DNA from 3 places in the Bradyrhizobium sp. i1.15.2 genome. Region 2 is predicted to be linked to each of the others. Evidence: predicted binding sites of a transcription regulator. Region 2 holds the regulator's gene; each other region holds the start of a gene.
What was found. The regulator LexA, encoded in region 2, represses DNA repair genes until DNA is damaged. The targets are predictions, from matches to a motif close to TGTTCNNNNTGTGTTCNG.
Positions count from the first base shown of each region.

Region 1: a site for LexA is predicted at 3,142-3,159, ahead of ABIB80_RS10315 (DUF3072 domain-containing protein). Genes of this name have one in related genera too.
Region 3: a site for LexA is predicted at 1,961-1,978, ahead of ABIB80_RS10720 (PA0069 family radical SAM protein). Genes of this name have one in related genera too.

Region 1 covers NZ_JBEPRQ010000004.1:92,669-100,003, reverse strand. Annotated here, with positions in the region: gene ABIB80_RS10335 (universal stress protein) at 1-135, opposite strand, end outside; gene ABIB80_RS10330 (Do family serine endopeptidase) at 346-1,884, shown strand; gene ABIB80_RS10325 (hypothetical protein) at 2,151-2,513, shown strand; gene ABIB80_RS10320 (DUF6496 domain-containing protein) at 2,520-2,825, opposite strand; gene ABIB80_RS10315 (DUF3072 domain-containing protein) at 2,911-3,105, opposite strand; gene ABIB80_RS10310 (hypothetical protein) at 3,221-3,442, shown strand; gene ABIB80_RS10305 (hypothetical protein) at 3,461-3,670, shown strand; gene ABIB80_RS10300 (hypothetical protein) at 3,800-4,048, opposite strand; gene ABIB80_RS10295 (hypothetical protein) at 4,144-4,401, opposite strand; gene ABIB80_RS10290 (hypothetical protein) at 4,540-4,761, shown strand; gene ABIB80_RS10285 (HWE histidine kinase domain-containing protein) at 4,758-6,248, opposite strand; gene ABIB80_RS10280 (HAMP domain-containing protein) at 6,262-7,335, opposite strand, start outside.
Region 2 covers NZ_JBEPRQ010000017.1:22,715-30,049, forward strand. Annotated here, with positions in the region: gene ABIB80_RS25890 (S41 family peptidase) at 1-177, opposite strand, end outside; gene ABIB80_RS25895 (alpha-hydroxy acid oxidase) at 484-1,617, shown strand; gene ABIB80_RS25900 (HAD family hydrolase) at 1,626-2,258, shown strand; gene ABIB80_RS25905 (hypothetical protein) at 2,427-2,618, shown strand; gene ABIB80_RS25910 (molybdopterin molybdotransferase MoeA) at 2,877-4,088, shown strand; gene lexA (transcriptional repressor LexA) at 4,264-4,965, shown strand; gene ABIB80_RS25920 (hypothetical protein) at 5,418-5,852, shown strand; partial or broken gene ABIB80_RS25925 (ComEC/Rec2 family competence protein) at 5,990-7,335, opposite strand, start outside.
Region 3 covers NZ_JBEPRQ010000004.1:180,201-187,535, forward strand. Annotated here, with positions in the region: gene rnhB (ribonuclease HII) at 1-211, opposite strand, end outside; gene ABIB80_RS10715 (VOC family protein) at 296-751, opposite strand; gene ABIB80_RS10720 (PA0069 family radical SAM protein) at 776-1,939, opposite strand; gene ABIB80_RS10725 (phosphoketolase family protein) at 2,151-4,565, shown strand; gene ABIB80_RS10730 (acetate/propionate family kinase) at 4,574-5,761, shown strand; gene ABIB80_RS10735 (RMD1 family protein) at 5,995-6,834, opposite strand; gene ABIB80_RS10740 (glycosyltransferase family protein) at 7,158-7,335, shown strand, end outside.

The DNA.
Region 1 (7,335 bases), on a different contig from region 2:
CGCACTGGTTGCCACATAACCAACCGCGACTGCGTCGAGATGGGCGTTGAGGCCCGCTGCGAGTGAGATCGAGCCATCGATCACCGGGCGCATCGGCCGCTCGGTAGGGATGTGGACGAGAATGTCTTTGTACATGACGCGCCTCCGATGGACATCATCCGGTAGCTGCAGTCTTTCACGGTGCGCAGCGCCCGCGTTGAGCTGCATCAAACGTGCAGTCTCGACTTTTGGCCGTGTCGCCGGCCTCGGCTACTTTGCCAAGATTTAATCGCGTGGACGGGACGCTGTAAGGTGGCGACCACCATGTTGGGTCCAAGGCGACTTACCCAACATGGACATATCGACATGAACGATCACGTCAATTCCGACACCACCGCGTCCCGCAAGATCCTGAGACCGCGCCGGCTCGCGCTGCTCGGCACCGTGGCCGCGCTTGGCCTGGCCGTGCTGGCGACTGCCCCCGGCTCTTCGCCGTTCAGCGCGAACTCCTTCATTGCGCCCGCCCAGGCCGCGGAGAGCGCCGCGACACCGCCGGGCTTCGGCGACCTCGTCAGCAAGGTCAAACCCGCCGTCATCTCGGTCCGGGTCAGGATCGACCAGGACAACGACAAGAGCGCGATGCTGCAACAGAACCGGATGGATTCGGACGAAGCATCGCCGTTCGACCAGTTCTCACGGCAATTCGGCTTCCGCGGCCCGGGTGGCATGGAAGGCATGCCGCGCCAGCACCGCCAGATGATCACGGGTGAGGGCTCCGGCTTCTTCATCTCCGCGGACGGCTACGCCGTGACCAACAACCACGTCGTCGATCACGCCGAGTCGGTGCAAGTGACGATGGACGACGGCACCATCTACAGCGCGAAAGTGGTCGGCACCGATCCGAAGACGGATCTCGCGCTGATCAAGGTCGAAGGCAAGAAGGATTTTCCGTTCGTCAAATTCTCCGACCAGAAGCCGCGTATCGGCGACTGGGTGGTCGCGGTCGGCAATCCCTTCGGCCTCGGTGGCACCGTGACCGCCGGCATCGTCTCGGCCAGCGGCCGCGACATCGGCAACGGTCCCTATGATGACTTCATCCAGATCGACGCGCCGATCAACAAGGGTAACTCCGGCGGCCCGGCCTTCGACATGAATGGCAACGTGATCGGCGTGAACACTGCGATCTTCTCGCCCTCCGGCGGCTCGGTCGGCATCGGCTTCGACATTCCGGCCTCGACCGCAAAGCTCGTCGTCGCACAGTTGAAGGACAAGGGCGCGGTCACACGCGGCTGGCTCGGCGTGCAGGTGCAGCCGGTGACGTCGGATATCGCCGACAGCCTCGGCCTCAAGGAGGCGCGCGGCGCGATCGTCGACAATCCGCAGGACGGCAGCCCGGCAGCGAAGGCGGGCATCGAGGCGGGCGACGTCATCACCGCCGTCAATGGCACCGCGATCAAGGATTCCCGCGATCTCGCCCGCACCATCGCCACCCTGGCGCCAGGCACGTCCGTGAAGCTCGATGTCGTCCACAAGGGCGACAACAAGACGGTGACACTGGCGCTCGGCGAGTTGCCGAACGAGCGACAGGCTAGAGCCGACGAGGGCAAGTCGCAGCCAGATGCCGGCATGCCGCCGCGTCTCGGCCTCAGCCTGGCTCCGGCCGGGGACGTCCAGGGCGCCGGCCAAAAGGGCGTCGTCGTCACCGAAGTCGATCCGCAAGGGCCGGCCGCGCAACGCGGCATCCAGACCGGCGACGTCATCCTCAATGTGGGCGGCAAGGCCGTCGCCAATATCGGCGATGTCCGTTCGGAGCTGGCGCAGGCGAAATCGTCCGGCAAGCGCAGCGTGCTGCTGCAAGTCAGAAGCGCGCAGGCGACCCGGTTCGTGGCGGTGCCGCTCGCATAAGTCGAACGTCGATCGGCGCAACTCCAAAAAGGCGGCCTACGGGCCGCCTTTCCTGTTCGCCGTCAGGATTTCGGATGCCCGCCGATAACATTCTCGTTAACGGCAGGGAGGATGACCCGGTTCGTCCGAAAAAGCCGTGTTCGTTCATCACAATTACGGATCTCGTATGGACTCGGCGGCAATGAAGCCGCCGACGATTGCAAGCGTGGAACTTCGAACTTGCCGCCGCTGAGCCGGCCGGCAATTCGTATTTGATCGGTGCCGACATGGATCGATTGAAGCTCTCGCTGACGGCTGCGCTGCTCGTGGCGCCGTTCGTGCTGTGGGGCGGAAACGCTCTCGGGCGTGACGACGGCCGCTACGCGGACTCACCTCTCAAGCCGTGGTTCGACGGCCTGCGCAGCCATCTCGGTCCGTGCTGCTCGGATGCGGACGGGTTTGCCGTCGCCGATCCCGATTGGGACTCGCACAATGGACATTATCGCGTGCGGCTCGACGGCGAATGGGTCGAGGTACCGGACGAAGCCGTGATCACCGAGCCGAACCGGGCCGGCCGCACCATGGTGTGGCCGGTGAAGACCGCGTTCGGTGTGTCGATCCGCTGCTTCATGCCGGGCAGCATGATCTGACGGAGGTCAGCGCGACCGTTTGGAGGATTTGCGCTTCGACGTTTTCTTCGAACTCTTCTTGGAAGTTTTCCGAGATGTCTTCTTTGATGTCTTCTTGGACGACTTCCGTTTTGCGGCTTTCTTCGGGACCTTCTTGCCCTTCTTGCGCGCTTTCGACAGGCCGATCGCGATCGCCTGCTTGCGGCTCTTCACGCGTCCGCCTCGACCGCCAGGTCCGCTTTTCGCGGTCCCCTTCTTGTAGCGCTTCATCTCGCCTTCGACATCGCTGCCGGAGCTGCGCGAGTAGCGGCGCTTCTTTGCCTTGCGTGCCATGCATGTTCTCCCTTGGCCTGGGAAAACAATCCGAGACAGGCATAGTTCCGAAAGCGCAAGCAACGTCCCGGATACGCGGCCTAGCCTAGAACGAATCCGCCAGCTCGATCTCCGCTTCCAGCACCTGAATGCGCCGCGCTGCCTCGCTGGAGGACAGATCCCGCGCATATTGCGCGGGTTGATACGCCTCTTCGCTCAGCCGTTTCAGCCGGAGGCCCTGCGCCCGCGTCATCTGCTCGGTGAGGAAAGCTTTGGCGTCGTATTTGCCCTGAACCTGCATATCGCTTCTCCCTTCTGAAATCGTGACTTGACTATATGTTCTTATTTTGTTCTAACAAGTCATGGACAATAGAATTAATGAAATTCGACGTAAAATCAGCGCCTTGAGGCTGGAAATGGCCGATATCGAGGTGTCCGTACGCGAGCTCGTCGAGCGCGATCGGGACTGCACAGAGAAGGCCCTGGCGCAGATGGATCTGCGCCGGAAAATCAATCTGCTGATCGGCGAATGGAAGGCTGCAGGTGGCGGCGATGTCCTGCCGAATGTCCGCGATAGGATGCGCCTTCGTTCCGCGAAGGCAGCAGGTAGTCCTCTGCGCGTGGTCGCGCGCCGCTGAGAGCTTTGGGAGCGCACGGTGGAGGAAGACCCGGATGTGTACCGGATTCTAAAGCTGCGCGCCGAGATTCTCGAACTGGGCTCTGCGATCCGGCAGCTGCAACGCGAGGGGCTCGACGACGCCGCGGCCCAGCTCTTGATCGCCCGCAAGCGGGCACGGCTCGATCATCTGGTGAAATCAGATCCTGCGGGCGTCCACCCTGACATCCTGGGCGGCCATCGTAGCTGAGCCTTGGCGTAACGCGCGTGCGGGGCTCGTCGATACCGCATGTCGACGAAGCGGCCCGAGAAAAAGTTCGTTTGAACACCAAAGCAAAAGGCCCCGCGATCGCGGGGCCTTCATGATTTCGGGGAACACCTACTTGGTGTTGCTCATGCCGCCCTTGTTGTTCGTCATGGTGCCGCCCTGGTCGGAGCCGGGGCCGGAGCCGCCCTGACCGGAGGGATCAGCACCCTTGGAAGACTTGGTGTTGGCGCCCGTGGTGGTCTGCGACGATGACATCGAGGATCCGTGTTTTGCCTTGTGCGACTTGGCCTGCACGGCGAACGGTGCGGCGGCGAGGCCGGTTGCCAACATCACGGCAAGAGCGAGCTTGGTGGTCTTCATATGCGGGAACTCCCTGAGTTGAATTGACGCAGGCAGCCAACTGCCATTGGTCGCAGGAGTTCCGAACAAAGAAGTTCCGGTAAAGCACGCATCCTTCAAGATTGCTTGTCCTCTTCGAGGATGAATACGACCCCGGTCAGTGTTGCGCCGATCGCGAACGTCGTCACCAATGTGAGGGCGAAAACGACAACGGCCTGCCTTCCGCCGTGACTCAGCAAATTGGCGACGCCGGGATTGGACAGCACGAGCAAGAGGCTGAAAGCGAGTCCCAAGGCTGCGCCCATCATCGCGTGCGTCATCAGCTTGACGAGCCCGCTGGGAGAGATCAGGTCCGACGACTTCTTCGCGCGCATGGAACTCTATCCCAATCTCGCAAGCAACGCCTGCGACACGCGCCGGTTCCATCCGCATGAAGGAATCGTTATCGCCCGCTTCATCCGACGTTCATGCCGGGTGGGCGAGAATGACCCTGCAACACGGGAACATTCGATATGGGTAAGGTGGTCTTTCTCTATCGCTCTCTGGCTTATCGCAACGCCGCTGCGGACATCCTCCGCAAAGCGCGCAAACTGCCCCGCGGCGCGGAGCGAAGCGCGGCGCGCCGCTATGCCAAGGCGCTGCGCGATCTCGCCCAAACGGAAGCCTGGCTCGAAGGGCGGGTCGCGCGCGAACCGCAAACGACGCAGCGCAGGAAGAGTGCGGCCTCCGGTTAACCGGACGCGCGCTGCAATTCGGCGGAGCTCGCGGCTTCGAAGTTGCCGGGCGTGGTCGTCGCGGCGGTCTTGCGGACCAGCGGCACCTCGAGCCGGCACAACAGACCCTCGGCGCGCCAATCGAATCGCGCCTGCCCGCCGAGCTGGGACTCGACGCTCGCAAGCAGGCTCCGCGTACCAAAGCCGCGGGATTTCGGCGTCATGACGAGCGGGCCGCCGGATTCCTCCCAGGTGAGCGTGAGCAGCTCGTCCTCGACCTGCCAGCCGATTGCGAGCCGTCCCGTCCGCGTCGAGAGCGCGCCATACTTCGCCGAGTTGGTGAAAAGCTCGTGCAGCGCCAGCGCCAGCGTCTGGGCGGTCGCCGGCAGCAACTGAACTTCGGACCCCGCCAATTTGATCTGGCCGCCGAGGGAATAGGGCGCAAGCTCCTCGTCGATCAGCTTCGAGAGTTCGGCACCCTGCCAGCTCGACAGTGACAGGATCGTATGCACGCGCGCCAGTGCATTGATGCGTCCCTCGACGGCGCTGACATAGGCTTTGACCTCGTCGGCGCGGGTGAGGCGCACGATCGATTGTGCCAGCGCCAGCGCATTCTTGGCGCGATGATCGACTTCCCGCGCCAGCAGAGTCTGCCGTTCCTCGGCGCGCTTGCGTTCGGTGATGTCCACCGTCACGCCGCTGACGCGCATGACCCGACCGCTATCGTCAACCGTGGCGGCGGCCGTGCCTACACACCAGCGCACATCGCCGTCGGGCCGGACAATGCGGAACTCCGTTTCATAGGAGCGTGTGCCCTTGTTGAATTCGGCGATCGCCTTGCGCAACTGATCGACGTCATCCGGATGCAATAGCGCCTGAACGTTGGCCGGGTTCACCTCGAAGCTCTCCGGGCCAACACCAAAGATGCGGTATTGTCCCTCGTCCCACATCCAGTCGCCGGTGATCCAGTCCCAGTCCCAGGAACCCATCTTGCCGGCGGCGATCGCCATGCTGCGCCGCTCTTCGCTCTCGCGCAGCTTTGCAGTGGAATTCTCCAGCTCGGCGGTGCGTGCACGCACGCGGTCCTCGAGATCCTGGTTCAGCCGTTCGAGTTCGCGCGTCTTGCGATAGAGCTCTGCAAACACCTTGACCTTGGCGCGCAGCACCTCCGGCACGACCGGCACCGGGACGTAGTCGACGGCGCCCATCTCGTAGCCGCGCAGGCGGTCGATGTCGCTGACTTGAATGGCCGAGATGAAAATCATTGCGGTCTTCTGGAAGCGCGGGTGCTCGCGGATCATCGCGGCGAGCTCGAAGCCGTCGAGCTCGGGCATGCAGACGTCGACCAGGATCACCGCGATCTCGGTCTTGAGCAGCACCTCCAGAGCCTCGCGACCGGACGAGGCGATCACGAGGTTCTGGCCGAGATCCTTCAGGATCACCTCATAGGCGAGCAGCTTGGCCGGCTGGTCGTCGACGAGGAGGATGTTGACCTTTTCGTGGTCCATACGGGCATCCAACTCAGCGGTGCAGCCACATGCGGATTGCAAGCAGCAATTGATCGGTGTTGACGGGTTTGGCGAGGTAGTCGGACGCGCCGGCCTCGAGGCATTTCTCGCGGTCGCCCTTCATGGCCTTGGCCGTCAACGCGATGATCGGAAGACGGGCGAAGGTCGGATTTTCACGAATGACGCCGATGGTCTGATAGCCATCCATCTGCGGCATCATGATGTCCATCAGCACGATGGCGATCTCCGGGTTGGATTCGACCAAGGTCACCGCCTCGTTGCCGGTCGTGGCCGTCAGCACCTTCATGCCGCGCCGCTCCAGCACGCTCGACAGCGCGAAGATGTTGCGGGCGTCGTCGTCGACGAGCAGGGCTGTCTTGCCGATCAGGTCTTCGTCGGAACTGTTCAGCTTCTCGAGCATGCGCTGCTTCTCGACCGGCAACTCCGTGATCACGCGATGCAGGAACAGCGCGGTCTCGTCAAGCAGGCGCTCCGGCGATTCCACGCCCTTGACCACGATGCTTCGCGCCATGGTGTGGAGCTCCGCATCTTCCTCGGCCGACAGCTCGCGGCCGGTGAAGACGACGACCGGAACGTTCGAGAGCGCCTCGTCGTTGCGGATCTGGTCCAGCACCTCGAAGCCGGTCATGTCGGGCAGGCGCAGGTCGAGCACGACGCAATCACAGGGGGTCTCACGCAGCATCGAGAGCGCGTCGGCACCGGTGCCGGTCGTCACGATCTCGATGTCGTCGTGATGCAGGAGCTCGCGGATCGAGAGCTGCTCGGCCTCGTTGTCTTCGACGATCAGCAGCCGCTTGCGCCGCGGTCGCGCATATTCCTTGATCTGCGTCAGCGCGGCCGAAACGCCCTCGGTCGTCGTCGGTTTGTTGACGAAGGAGAAGGCGCCGCGCGCCAGCGCATGCTGGCGGTCCTCGTCGAGCGTGATGATCTGCACGGGGATGTGGCGGGTCAGCGGATTGTGCTTGAGCTGGCTCAACACGGTCCAGCCGAGCATATCCGGCAGGAATACGTCGAGCGACACGGCCCTCGGCTGGTACTGCTTTGCTAGCTCCAGCGCCTCCGCGCC
Region 2 (7,335 bases):
GACGTAGCTCGCCTTCACCCGCTCGAACACTTCGCCGAACAAATTGAGCTTGGAATAGGCGTCATCCGCGCTCGCTGCCGCCCGTGCCGCCCATACGCCGCCGTGCGGACTGGCTACCAGAAGGGTCAGACACGCTCCGGTGAGCGCGCCCAGTGGAAACAGCAGGGTTTTCCGCATGGATAGGCTGGCCTTTTTGCTTCGCGGTTCGGTGGGGCTGGGGAGCCGCCATGCAAATGGCGATCCAGCCTGCTTCTCACAATACCATTCTGGTTTCTTCAAGGCCGGGATGCCACGCCGGCGGGTACACCGTAAAAATCCCTTCGTCCGGACCTAAACTTTCGGCAACGTTGCAGGACCCGGTTGGTGCGCAGCGGGGGTCGGCCGGCCGGCCCACGCCTCGCTGCCATGCCATTTTAGGATGGTTTTGGCGCCCCGGACGGGTTAGGCGATGAGGGAAGGCTTCAAATTCTCGGGAGGATAACAATGAACGAAGCACCCCGCATCCAACCGGAAAGGAACGTCGAGCTCGGCGCCAGCACCGAGCCGTTCCAGAATCTGCATGAATTCGTCCGGAAAGCCCGCGCCAACCTCAACCAGAATGCCTGGGATTATATCGTCGGCGCGGCCGAGACCGAGACCACGATGCGTCGCAACCGCATGGCACTGGACGAGATCGCCTTTCGCCCGCGCGTGCTGCGCGATGTCCGCAAGGTCACCGGCTCGGTCGAGCAGTTCGGCCGCAAGATGCGCCTGCCGGTGGTACTCGCCCCCGTCGGCGCGCTTGAGATCTTCGATCCGGATGGTGCGGCGAGCGTGGCACGCGCCTGCGGCACTTTCGGTGCGGCGCACATGCTCAGTTCCGTGTCCGAGCCCGGCCTCGAGAAGACCGCCGAAGCTGCGCCCGACGCGCTGCGCCTCTACCAGCTCTATGTGCGCGGCGACGACGCCTTCGTTGCCGACGTCGTCAGCCGGGCCGAGAAGAACGCCTACGCCGCCTTCTGCCTGACCGTCGACACCGCTCACTACAGCCGTCGCGAACGTGACATCGCCAAGCGCTACGTTCGCGAGAGCCGCCTGCGCGCCACCGGCGGCGATTACCAGAAGGGTCTGGAGTGGCGGACGGTGAAGATGATCAAGGACAAGTTCAAGATCCCGCTGATCCTCAAGGGCATCGCGACGCCAGAGGATGCGCTGATCGCGATCGATCACGGCGTCGAATGGATTTACGTCTCCAACCATGGCGGCCGTCAGCTCGATCACGGTCGCGGCGCCATGCATGTGCTGCCCGAGATCGTCGATGCCGTGAACGGCCGCGCCAAGATCATGGTCGATGGCGGCGTCTGTCGCGGCACCGACATCGTCAAGGCGATCGCGGCGGGTGCCGACCTGGTCGGCATCGGCCGGCTACAATGCTGGGCGCTGGCGGCGGCCGGCGAATCCGGCGTGGCGCGCATGCTGGAGCTGCTCGAGGACGAAGTGCTGCGCTGCCTCGGCCTCTTGGGTGCGACGTCGTTCGCCGAGCTCGACAAATCCTGCCTGCACCAGGCGACCGCAACCAACGCGCCGAGTGTGTTCAGCGCGTTTCCGCTGTTCGACCACGAGCCATATCGATACTGAGTGAAAGGATGCAGGTGACATCGCTCTCTCCCGGCAGCGCGGATGCGCTCCTGTTCGATCTCGGCCGCGTGGTGCTCGATATCGATTTCTCCAGGGCAATCGCCTGCTGGGCGGGACATGCCGGCTGCAAGCCCGAAGCCATTGTAGCGCGCTATGTGCGGGACAGCGAAGCCTATCGGTTGCACGAGATGGGGAAGATCAGCGATGAGGATTATTTCGCCTCATTGCGAGCCTCGCTCGGAATCGGCATTTCGGACGCGCAGTTCCTGGAAGGCTGGAACGCGATCTTCGCCGGCGAAATGCCTGACATCGCCGAGCTGCTGCCGCGGGCAGCGAAGCAGATGCCGCTCTACGCTTTCTCCAACACCAACCGGCCGCACGTGGACCATTTCTCGAGGGAATATGCCGACCTCCTCGGCCATTTCCGCGAGCTGTATTTGTCGTCCAGCATCGGCTTGCGCAAACCGGATGCGGAGGCCTTCGACCACGTCGTTGCGGCGATCGGCGTGCCCGCCGGGCGCATCGTGTTCTTCGATGATCTTGCCGAAAACATCGAGGGAGCGCGGGCGCGCGGCTTGACGGCGGTGCATGTGACCTCGCCGCGTGACGTCGGGAACGCATTGAAGGCATTGGGCATTTGACGAGGAGTCGGTGTCGCGAAACCCACGGCGGCACCGCCCGCCGGGACCAATTTTGAGAAATTGAGGAACCCGATCACTTTGTGCATTTTTGTACAGAGTTCCGGGAACGGAATACCGCCTTCCGGACTCTTAGAGTCCGTTGGGACTTCTACGGACGGATGCATCATCGTGCTGGGCAAAACCTACCTCACCAAGCAGGCCTCTCTTCTTCTTGAATTCGCCAGGACAACTTCAGATTCGGACCTTTCCGCCAAGCTTGTGAGCAAGGCCGCCGACCTGAAATCCCAGGCCGATCCGCTGCCCGACAAAGACCAGGGAGCCAAGGCGCCCGACGTAACTCCCGGGCAGGCAGGGAGCTGATCGATGCAGCCCGGGGCGCTCGTCGTTCTCGCCTTGCCGTGATTTTCCTTGCCGTGATTTTCGTCGCTTCCATGGCCGCTCTCCTGCCGATTTGTCAGGTTCTTCGCATCATGCCGCGACGCGCTTGATCCTGCCTTCCGGAACAATGTGAAGCGGCGGGATGACTGTGCCCGCTCAGCGGTTTTTGCCTCTGCGCCCGCGCTCGGCTAGAAGACGTGCGGAACATTCGCCCGAACGTGCCGAGCAGGAGTTTTCGCCGTGGCCTTGATGCCGGTTTCCGACGCGCTTGCCGCGGTGCTGGCGGGTGCAGAGCCGCTGCCGGAAGAAATGATTTCCCTCGACGAGGCCCATCATCGCGTGCTCGCGCGTGACCTCGCGGCGCGGCGCACGCAGCCGCCGCAGGCGATGTCGGCGATGGACGGCTACGCGGTGCGCGCGGCCGATGCCGCGACGATCGATTCGGAGCTCACCGTGGTCGGCGAAGTCGCGGCGGGCCGACCGTTCGCCGGGACGATCGGCGCCGGCGAGGCCGTACGGATCTTCACCGGCGGCGTCGTTCCCGGTGGCGCGGACGCCGTCGTGATCCAGGAGGACACGGTCGCAGCCGGCAAGCGGATCATGATCAAGGAAGCCGCGATCGCCGGTCGGCACATCCGCCCCGCCGGCGTCGATTTCCGCGAGGGTGACGTGCTCCTGCGCAAGGGAAGCCGTGTCACCGAGCGCGACCTCGCGCTCGCTGCCGGGATGAATCATCCGCACCTTGTCGTTTTCAGGCGTCCAAAGGTCGCGATTCTCGCCACCGGCGACGAGCTGGTGATGCCAGGCACCACGCCAGGCCACGGCCAGATCGTCTATTCCAACGGCTACGCCCTGCACGCGCTCGCCCGCAGCGAAGGCGCCGAGACGATCGACCTCGGTATTGCCGCCGACACGCTGGAGGCGACCACCGCCGGCATCCGCCGCGCCCGCGAGAGCGGCGCCGACATCCTGATCACGACCGGCGGCGCATCGGTCGGCGACCACGATCTGGTCCAGCAGGCACTGCGGGACGAAGGCATCGCGATGGCGTTCTGGAAGATCGCGATGCGGCCAGGCAAGCCGATGATGCACGGGCGACTCGGCGCAATGGGTGTGATCGGCCTGCCGGGCAATCCCGTGTCGTCCTACGTGTGCGCTTTCCTGTTCATGGTGCCGCTGATTCGCGCCCTGTCGGGCCGTTCAGTGATTCACCATCGCCGCGAACGCGCCGTGCTCGGCCGCGGCGTCGGCGCCAACGACCAGCGCGAGGACTATCTGCGCGCGCATCTGGAGGAGCGTGACGATGGCACACGCGTCGTTCTTCCCGTCAATCATCAGGACTCTTCGCTGCTTGCGAATCTCGCTGCAGCACAGGTACTTCTCGTGCGCGCACCATTCGCGCCGAAGGCCGAAGCCGGCACGGCTTGCGAAGTGTTGCGGCTCCCCGTCTGAGCACCCCGCAACGCGCGTTCCGCGAACTTTGCTCTGTTCACGGTAAATTAAGCAGTTGCGGAACATGTATCGAACATATAGTGTCCGTTCATGATTTGTTTCGAGCATGTAGCGGCTTATTGCCGAATTCTGCGTCTCGGAATCGGACGACATCAACCGGGGGACTTTGGTCGAGATGTTAACGCGCAAACAATACGAGCTTCTGCGGTTCATCAGTGAACGTCTGAAGGAAAGCGGCGTGCCGCCCTCCTTCGACGAGATGAAGGATGCGCTCGATCTGCGCTCGAAGTCGGGCATCCATCGCCTGATCACGGCGCTCGAGGAGCGTGGCTTCATCCGACGCCTGCCCAACCGCGCCCGTGCGATTGAAGTCATCAAGCTGCCGGAGCTCCAGGCAGCCGCCGGCAGCCGCCGCGGCTTCACCCCCAGCGTCATCGAGGGCAATCTCGGCAAGGTGCGTGCGGGCTCCAGCCTGCCCGCGGACGAGGGCGAACGCCCCGTGGCGGTACCGGTGATGGGCCGCATCGCGGCCGGCACGCCGATCGAGGCGTTGCAGACACGCAGCCACACCATCAGCGTACCGCCCGACATGCTCGGCTCGGGCGAACATTACGCGCTGGAAGTGCGCGGTGATTCCATGGTTGATGCCGGCATCCTTGACGGCGACATGGCGCTGATTCAGCGCAACGAGAGCGCCGATACCGGCGACATCGTGGTGGCGCTGATCGACGACGAGGAAGCGACGCTGAAGCGCTTCCGCCGTCGCGGCGCCTCGATCGCGCTCGAGCCCGCCAACGCTGCCTATGAGGTCCGCATCCTGCCGCCCAATCGGGTGAAGATTCAGGGCAAGCTGATCGGGCTTTACCGGAAGTACTGATACCGGACGTACTTGATACCTGGAGAAGTTGGCGCCTCGCGCGCTTCCGATCGGCATCGCCGGTCAGAGATTGGAGCGGATCATCGTCCGCTCCGGCTGGATAGTCTTTCTGGTTCTGCACAGACTATCCGGCCCCTGCTCCGGCGCTGGCTACTCGCGACGCCCAAGAAGCAGCACCGAAACAGCACCGCTTCGCGGCTCGAGTGTGCGAGGAAACAGCGAGCAGCGATCGAGGTCGTTGCACCAGCCGGCAATATTCGCGCATGCGCCTCCCGAATGCATCGCAACTCTCTTTGTTCCTATTGAATTCGGGAAAGATAATGTGATCGCGGCTTGCGGAAACCAGCCGCAGATTTGCCCACAACCGAGCAGAGCTTTCGTGCTTCAACTCTGATAGAGGCCTGCGCCTCGATAAGAGACGTGGGTTGCTATCCCAGCATGAGGAGCACCCGATGTGTGACTACAGCCTGCATGCCGTCGCGTCGCGCCCCGCCGAAGTCGGCGAGACGATCGTCACGACAAATTTCCGCGGCACCTCGACGCGCGGCTTCGCCTCCGCAGCCGATCCGTCTGTTGCCGTCTGCCTGCTGCCGGGAACGGAGCTCGCCTTCGCAGACGACGTCCGCTACGACAATCGCTGGATCTGGACGCGGACCATCAATTCCCGCGTGGGCAAGTTCGGCAAGATCGATCCGCACGTTCCCGACCGCCATCATGACGCGATCGAATTCCCCGACGGCAAATTTGTGCTGGTGACGCAGCTCGTCGAAGGCCAGCGCGCGACCGTGCTGCAACTGCCTGTGACCCAGTCGGTCATCGAGCGCGAGCACAAGGCGCAGATCATCGCCGACAGGCAGCCGACCGTCACGCACCTGCCGATCGGCTGAAACAGCCGCCCTCCGGCTACGAGGTCGGAGGTCAGGATTGAATTGCCATCGCCGGCCGTGGCCGGCGAGATGGTGTGGTTTGCGCCAGCGAATCCGAGCGGACGCACCGACCCGCTGCGTTGCTCCGCACCATCAGATCAATCGTCGGCCTGCAAGTCGGTCTCCGCCGGCGTTGCGTCCTTGATGCGGGGCGCGGTCGCCTTCGGCGCAAGGCTGCCGTCGAAATCACCCTCGCCGGCGCCGACCGGCAACCAGGGGCGGCTCGTGCCTCTCGCCCTCACCGCCTGAACCACAAATCCGTCACCACGCTGCGTCAGCGCCAGTGCGCTCTGGCTGGCGAGCCGCTGCCGATCGACCACCATCGCCGCGCAATCGGGCGGCGCGGGACGCGTCGTCACCACCAGCGCGGCCCGACTGCAATCGTCGGCGAGAGCGTCGACCCGCAGTGCCAGCGCGACCAGCCTCCCGTCGATCAGTGGCGTCACGCAGCCGGATTCGTCACAGGACACGCCATCAGCCAGCGAGGCTCTGCCGGCATCGCGCGGATCGGCGTCGGCAGCGAGCCATTCCTTGAGCAGAAAGCTGTCCTTGCTGGTCCTGATCAGGTGCAGATATCCGTCCTTGCCCCGCACCGCGACGCTCGCGCCATCCCCGGCGATCAGGATGTCGGGCCTCCGCGCCGACAGTCCCCACAGGATCGCTGCCAGCAGCACCAGGGCGCCGGACCAGCGCAGCGGCGTCCGCAACAAGCCCAGCACGATGATTCCCAGGCTCGCCGCGATCAGCGGCCCGATCCCGAACGCCGCGATGCGGCCGACGGCACCCGGCAATGCTGCGACCCAGCGCGAGACCGCGACCATCCAGTCGATGCCGATCCCCATCAGCCACCAGAACACGCTGTCCAGCCCGAACGGTGCAGCAAGCAGCCCCAACAGCCCCGCCGGCATCACCAGCGCCGAGACCACCGGCATCGCGCCGAGATTGGCGAGCACGCCGAACGGCGTGACACGGTGGAAGTGGAAAGCGGCGTAGGGTGTGGTCGCAAGTCCCGCAATCAGCGAAGCCATGAACAGCATCGCGATCTCGCGGCCGCCCCACATCGCAATGCGTGCAGTCGCCGAATGGTCCGGCGAGGCAAACAAATTCGGCATGCCGATCTGCACCAGCGCCACCAGCCCGAGCGTTGCTGCAAACGACATCTGGAAGCTCGGATGCACCAGCGCTTCCGGCGCGACCGCGAGCACGATCAGCGCGGCGACAGCAAGCGTGCGGAAGGTGATGGCGCGGCGATCGACCATCACCGCGATCAGCACTACCGCGGTCATGAAGAACGACCTTTGCGTCGCGACCTCCGCGCCTGACAGCAGCAGGTAGAACGCAGCGGCGACCAGCGCGGCGGCGGCCGACCATTTCTTGATGGCGAAGCCGGCCGCCAGTCTGGGGATCAGAGCGAGCAGCGCGCGCACCGCGAAGAACACGACAC
Region 3 (7,335 bases), on a different contig from region 2:
GCCCGCGGCCGGCCTCATCGCAGCCCGCCACCGGCCAGACGCCGCGCTTGATCAGCGCGCGCTCGCGGCGGAAGCTTGGGGCGACGACGATGGCGCTCTTGGTCCCGGCCAGCGCCTTGGCGATTTTTTTCGGCGCAGCTTTCTTGTTTTCAGGCGCAGCCTTCTTGGGCGCACCTTTGGCCGGCTTCTTGGCGGACTGATCCCGAATCATGGCGGGGATCGTGCGCAAGCGGCACGGCCTGCGCAACCGGGAACCTCGGACAATTCCCGCTATTCAAGATTCAAGTCAGCCGCCCTATTCCGCCAGATGCACCCGCCGGTCCTCGCCGACGTCGATGCCGGGTGCGACCACGACTTCCCATGGATGGCCATCAGGATCGGCGAAATAGCCGGAATAGCCGCCGTAATCGGTCTCATGCGCGGCCTTCAGCAGCGCGGCTCCCTTGCCGATGGCGAAAGCCAGCACCGCATCCACCTCCTCACGCGCGCGGCAGTTCCAAGCGAGCGTCATGCCGCGGAACGTCGATGGCCTCGGATGATCCGGCAATCTGGCGTCGACCGCGAGCTGGTCCCAGGGAAACAGCGCGAGCACCGGACCGCCGGTGTCATAGAACGCAACGGCCTCACCGGTCACCTTGAGCCGGCGCGAAAACCCGAGCGCGTCGTAAAAGGCAATGCTGGCGCGGATGTCATTCACGCCCAGCGTGATGACGGTGAGCCGCGGGATTGGAGCTGGCAGTTCCTGACTCATACGACGCCTCTCCCACTTCGTCCCTCAGAACAGGCTGAGCTGATCGCCGTTCCGCTTCGGCTTGGCAAAATGATCCGTCGTCAGCTTGGAGCGCCGCTTGTTCAGCCCGAGCCTGTCGCAGGCGATCTCGAAGCGGCGGCCGATGGTCCAGGCCATCGGACCGGTGCCCTTCATGCGCTCGCCCCATTTCGCGTCGTAGTCGCGGCCGCCGCGCATGTCGCGGATCAGCGTGAAGACGTGGCGATAGCGGTCCGGATAGTTCGCCATCAGCCATTCCCGAAAGAGATCGCGCACCTCGAGCGGCAACCGCAGCAACACGTAGGAGGCTTCCTTGACGCCGGCATGAGCGGCGGCGTCCAGGATGCGCTCGATCTCGGAATCGTTCAGCGCGGGGATGACGGGGGCGACCATGACGGTGGTCGGAATGCCGGCCTCGGAAAGCTGCTTCAGCGCCTCCAGCCGCTTCGGCGGCGTGGACGCCCGCGGCTCCATGGTGCGCGCCAATTTCGGATCGAGCGAGGTCACGGAGATCCCGACCTTGGCGAGGTTGCGCTTGGCCATGCGCGCGAGAATGTCGATGTCGCGGGTCACCAGCGCCGACTTGGTGACGATCCCGACGGGATGGCCGGCGCGCTCCAGCACCTCCAGAATGCCGCGCATGATTTTGCGCTCGCGTTCGATCGGCTGATAGGGATCGGTGTTGGTGCCGATCGCGATCATCCGCGGCTCGTAGCCCGGCGCTGCAAGCTCCTTCTCGAGCAGCGCCGGCGCCTCGGGCTTCACGAACAGCTTCGACTCGAAGTCGAGCCCCGGCGACAGGCCGAGATAGGCATGGGTCGGCCGCGCGAAGCAATAAACGCAGCCGTGCTCGCAGCCGCGGTAGGGATTGATCGAACGATCGAAGCCGATGTCGGGAGAATCGTTGCGGGTAATCACCTTGCGCGAGGTGTCGATCCCGACCGTGGTCTTGAACGGAGGCAGTTCTTCAAGGCTTTGCCAGCCATCGTCGAATGCGACGCGCGCCTCGGCCTCGAACCGGCCGCTGGCGTTGGACTGCGCGCCCCGGCCTCGCCTGCGCTGGCGGTCGATGGCGACCGCCAGCTCAGGGAAGTCAGAAGGCGCACCCGCCGGCTCGGAGGGCGCCGTGACCGGCGGGTGCTTGAGAGCATGAGAGGATGCTGGACTCATGAAGCCAAGATAGCACGCCAAAGGAACAAATCAAGAACACAAACGAAAAACGTGAAAACAACCCCATGCACAGTAGAGCTGCCCAAACTTCGCGCGCCCGCTTTTGACCTCACGCAACAGTGGCGTCACGGCGATCCCGTTTGATGCTGCCGAAGGATCGATCTCGCCGGAACTCGGTTGGTGACGATCCCGGGTGAAGGTCGGCAGGAACATGACAAATCAACAACAATTGGCCGCAGCGAGCAGCGACCTCGATCTGCTCGACCGCTACTGGCGCGCCGCGAACTATCTCTCCGTCGGGCAGATCTACCTGCTCGACAATCCGCTGCTGCGCGAGCCGTTACGGCCCGAGCACATCAAGCCGCGTTTGCTCGGCCATTGGGGCACGACGCCCGGGTTGAACTTCATTTACGCCCATCTCAACCGCGTCATCCGCGCGCTGGACCTGAGCGTGATCTATGTCTGCGGTCCCGGCCACGGCGGCCCCGGCATGGTCGCCAACACCTATCTCGAAGGCAGCTACAGCGAGATCTATCCCGATATCGCGCGCGATGCCGACGGATTGCGCAAGCTGTTCAGACAGTTCTCCTTCCCCGGCGGCATCCCGAGTCACGCGGCGCCGGAAACGCCCGGTTCGATCCACGAAGGCGGCGAGCTCGGCTACGCGCTGGTGCATGCCTATGGCGCGGCCTTCGACAATCCCGACCTGATCGTCGCCTGTGTCGTCGGCGACGGCGAGGCCGAGACCGGCCCGCTCGCGGCGTCCTGGCACTCCAACAAGTTCCTCAATCCCGCCCATGACGGTGCGGTGCTGCCGATCCTGCATCTCAACGGTTATAAGATTGCCAATCCGACCGTGCTCGGGCGGATGCGCGACGACGAGATCCGCAATCTGTTCCGCGGGCTCGGCCACGAGCCGCTGTTCGTCGAGGGCGACGATCCCAAGCCGATGCATCAGGCCATGGCGGACGCGCTGGATGTCGCGTTCGCCAGCATCCGGTCGATCCAGCAGCACGCCCGCGACGGCCGCAAGAGCATCGAACGCCCGCGCTGGCCGATGATCGTGCTGCGCAGCCCGAAGGGCTGGACCGGCCCCAAGGAAGTCGACGGCAAGAAGGTCGAAGGTTTTTGGCGGGCGCATCAGGTGCCGGTCGCGAACTGCCGCGAGAATCCGGCGCATCTGAAGATTCTCGAAGACTGGATGCGCAGCTACGAGCCGGAAAATCTGTTCGACGCCAACGGCGCTCTGATTGCCGAGCTCCAGGCGCTCGCGCCCGAAGGCAATCGCCGCATGGGCGGCAATCCGCACGCCAATGGCGGCCTTCTGAAGAAGGAGCTGAAGCTGCCGGACTTCCGCAGCTTCGCCGTCGAGGTAACTCAGCCGGGCGGCGTCGTGGCGGAGGCAACCCGCGAGCTCGGGAAATTCCTGCGCGACGTCATCCGCCTCAACGCCGAGGCCCGCAACTTCCGCATCATGGGTCCGGACGAGACCGCGTCAAACCGGCTCGATGCGGTGTTCGAGGCCACGGAACGCGTCTGGATGGAGCCGACAAAACCTTACGACGTGCATCTCGCCCAGGACGGACGCGTGATGGAAGTCCTGAGCGAGCATCTCTGCCAGGGCTGGTTAGAGGGCTATCTGCTCACGGGCCGGCACGGCTTCTTCTCCTGCTACGAGGCGTTCATCCACATCGTGGATTCCATGTTCAACCAGCACGCCAAATGGCTGAAGGTGACCCGGCATCTGCCGTGGCGGCGACCGATCGCCTCGCTCAACTATCTGCTCACCTCGCATGTCTGGCGTCAGGACCACAACGGCTTCAGCCATCAGGATCCCGGTTTCGTCGATCTCGTCGCCAACAAGAAGGCCGACATCGTCCGCATCTACTTCCCGCCGGACGCCAACACGCTGCTGTGGATCGCCGATCACTGCCTGCGCACCTATGACCGCGTCAACGTCATCGTCGCCGGCAAGCAGCCGGCGCCGCAATGGCTGTCGATGCAGGAGGCGGCCACGCATTGCGACGCCGGCATCGGCATCTGGAGCTGGGCCGGCACGGAAGACGCGAATGGCGAGCCCGATGTCGTGATGGCCTGCGCCGGCGACGTGCCGACACTGGAAACACTCGCCGCCGTCGACCTGCTGCGCAAGGCGCTGCCCGAGCTGAAGATCCGTGTCGTCAACGTTGTCGACCTCATGACGCTGCAACCCAGGGAGCAGCACCCGCACGGTTTGTCCGACCGCGACTTCGACGGCCTGTTCACGCGCGACAAGCCGGTGATCTTCGCCTATCACGGCTATCCCTATCTGATCCACCGGCTGACCTATAACCGCACCAACCACGCCGGCATGCACGTCCGCGGCTTTGCCGAGGAAGGCACCACGACGACGCCGTTCGACATGGTCGTGCTCAACGAGCTCGACCGCTATCACCTCGCGATCGAGGCGATCGAGCGCGTGCCGGGACTGGCCACCAAGGCGGCGCAGGTGAAGCAGCAATTCCGCGACAAGCTGATCGAGCATTCGCGCTATGTGCGCGAATACGGCGAGGACATGCCGGAAATCCAGGAATGGGTCTGGCAGAACAGCGCCGGCGGCAACACGCCGGCGCAGGCAGGCGACTGACAGCAGCCATGTCGAACACGGTACTGGTTTTCAACTCGGGATCGTCGAGCGTCAAATTCGGCTTGTTCGAGATCTCGGCGGCCGAGCCCACCCTGCTCTGCAAGGGCCTGCTCGACGAGCACGAGACGAAGCCGCGGCTCGTCGTGAAGGGCCCCGCGGGCGAGGACCTGTTCGAGAAACGGAGGAAAGCATCGGATGCGGACAGCGATCATCTGTTCGCCGACGTGCTCGGCTTCATCGAGGATCGTTTCGGGGACCATCGCTTGCGCGCTGTCGGCCACCGCGTCGTCCATGGCGGTCTAGACTATTCCGCTCCGGTCGAGCTGACGGACGATATCACCGCAAAGCTGGAAGCGCTGACGCCGCTGGCGCCGCTGCACCAGCCGCGCTGCCTGGCGCCAGTCCGCACCATCACGGCGATAAGGCCCGACCTGACGCAGATCGCCTGCTTCGACACCGCTTTCCACCACGGCATTGCGCCGCCCGCCAGCCGCTTCGCCATTCCGAGACGTTATGAAGAGCGCGGCGTTCGGCGCTACGGATTTCATGGCCTCTCGTTCGAATATGTCGCGGGACGGCTCGCCCGAATCGCGCCGCAACTCGTGGCGAAGCGCACTGTGATCGCGCATCTCGGCAACGGCGCGAGCCTGTGCGGCTTGCGCGACGGCCGCAGCATCGACACCACGATGGGACTGACGCCGCTCGACGGGCTGGTGATGGGCACGCGCTGCGGTAGGATCGACCCGGGCGTGTTGCTCTATCTGCAACAGCACGAGAAAATGTCGGTCGAAGATGTCCAGCACCTGCTCTATCACGAATCGGGCCTGCTCGGCGTCTCCCGCATCGCTTCGGATATGCGCACGCTGCTTGCGAGCAGCGAAGCTGCGGCACGGGAGGCGGTCGAGCTCTTCACCTTCCGCGCCGCGCAGGAGGTGGCGGCGATGGCGACAACGCTTGCCGGGCTGGACTGCCTGATCTTCACCGGCGGCATCGGCGAACACGCCGGGGAAATCCGCAGCGCGATCGGTGAGCGTCTCGACTGGCTCGGTGTGCGCATCGATGCCGCTGCGAATGAGGCGGCGCGCGAGCGCATCAACGATGGCGATAGCGCAGTCGATGTCTTCGTCATTCCAACGAATGAGGAACTGATGATCGCGCGGCATTGTGCGGCGGTGCTGCGGGCCGTCAGCTCGTGATCAACGGCGTACGTCGGCGTCGCTTCCCTTCGCCCGTTGCGGGAGAAGGTGGCGCGAAGCGCCGGATGAGGGGTTCTTTAGTCGCTCACGTATGCATGTGAGTATGCGGAGACATACCCCTCACCCCTGTAAGTTTGTGTCTCCTTGCGGGGCTGCCCTCTCCCGCAAGGGGGCGCGGGCGCAGTCACGAGCATCTCGCTCGCGGGGTAAATTGATCCAGCGGCCCGCGCGTTCTAATGCGTCCCCGACCAAATCTGGAAACACCCGATCGCGACCTCGATCACGATCAGCACCACCACGGCGATTTCGAGGCGGAGCGAGCGCTGGGTATCGATGATGTCGGTAAGTGCGTTGGCGGTCGCGGACACGGCGGCGAGCTTGCGCTCGAGCGTGTCCAGGCGCTCCTTCAGTTCGTACTCGTCTTCAAGGCGGGCATAGAGCCGGTCGAGTTCGGGTTTCTCCCAGAGCACGTCGGGTTTCTCGGCCACCGCAACACGGCCGGCGACGCGCTGCTGGACGAGAAGCGCATTGCCGATCAATTGCAAGATGCCCTTGCGCCGGGGCGGCGTGCGGCCCTGCTCGGCGAGCTTGCGCGCAAATGGCTCGATCACGTCGAAGACGGCGGCGACGCGGCGCTCGTCACGTGCGAGCGAAGTGCTCTTGGCAAGCGCGTCCGCGATCAGCAGCAGCCGGTCGTCGGAGAATTTGGCGAGACAGATCGGGCCGCCCGGCTGGATAGCCTCGGCGCTTTCGTCCTTGCAGAGTTGCGCATGCGCGATCTCCTCCTCGTAGGGGCTGAACTCGCCGATCACGCGGGGCTTCAGGCTGTCGATCAGCACTTTCTCCTCCGAAGGGAGGAGACCGATCAGCACCACGACGCCGTAGCGGAAGATGACCGCAAGGCCGGCATGGACGCGGAAGGCGGCCGGCATCGAGGAGACTGTCGCGCCCATTTCGAGTCCGGAGGGATTGATGCGTTCACCCAGCATCACGGCGCGGATCCGCAAGGTCGGCGCGCCGTCCGGCCTGGGAGATGTTGCCGGCGAGTTAACAGCAAGTTGATCGGCGTTCATTCAAAGCCTCGTCAGCAGCACCATTGCACGGTTTTTCCCGTTCTCCCGCTATCGCATCCTCCTCTTGCAGGATTTACGAACGGCCGGCGCGCCTCGCAATGTTGCGGTTCGTCTCCGGCCTAATACGGACAGGACAGGCTTGGGGCGACACATTCGGCAATATCGCCGACCCGTACGGGACACATTTGGATGCGACAGCTGCAGCGGTTTACCATCGTATACCCGAAGCGCGGCCGGAAAGTTGCTCGGCAGCGCCACATGTTTTATGACGCCCTCATAATGAGCTACGCTTCTCCCGAAGTGTGGACACTGAAGCCTCAATCATGCTGAGCGTCATCATTCCGACCGAAGGCGTCGAGCAGACGGCGGTCGCCACTCTGGCCGCGCTGGTACCCGGTGCCGCCGCAGGCATCATCCGGGAAGTGCTCCTGGTCGACGGCACCCGCAATGGCGTCATCGAGCGCGTTGCCGACGTCGCGGGCTGCCGTTTCATCGGCTTCG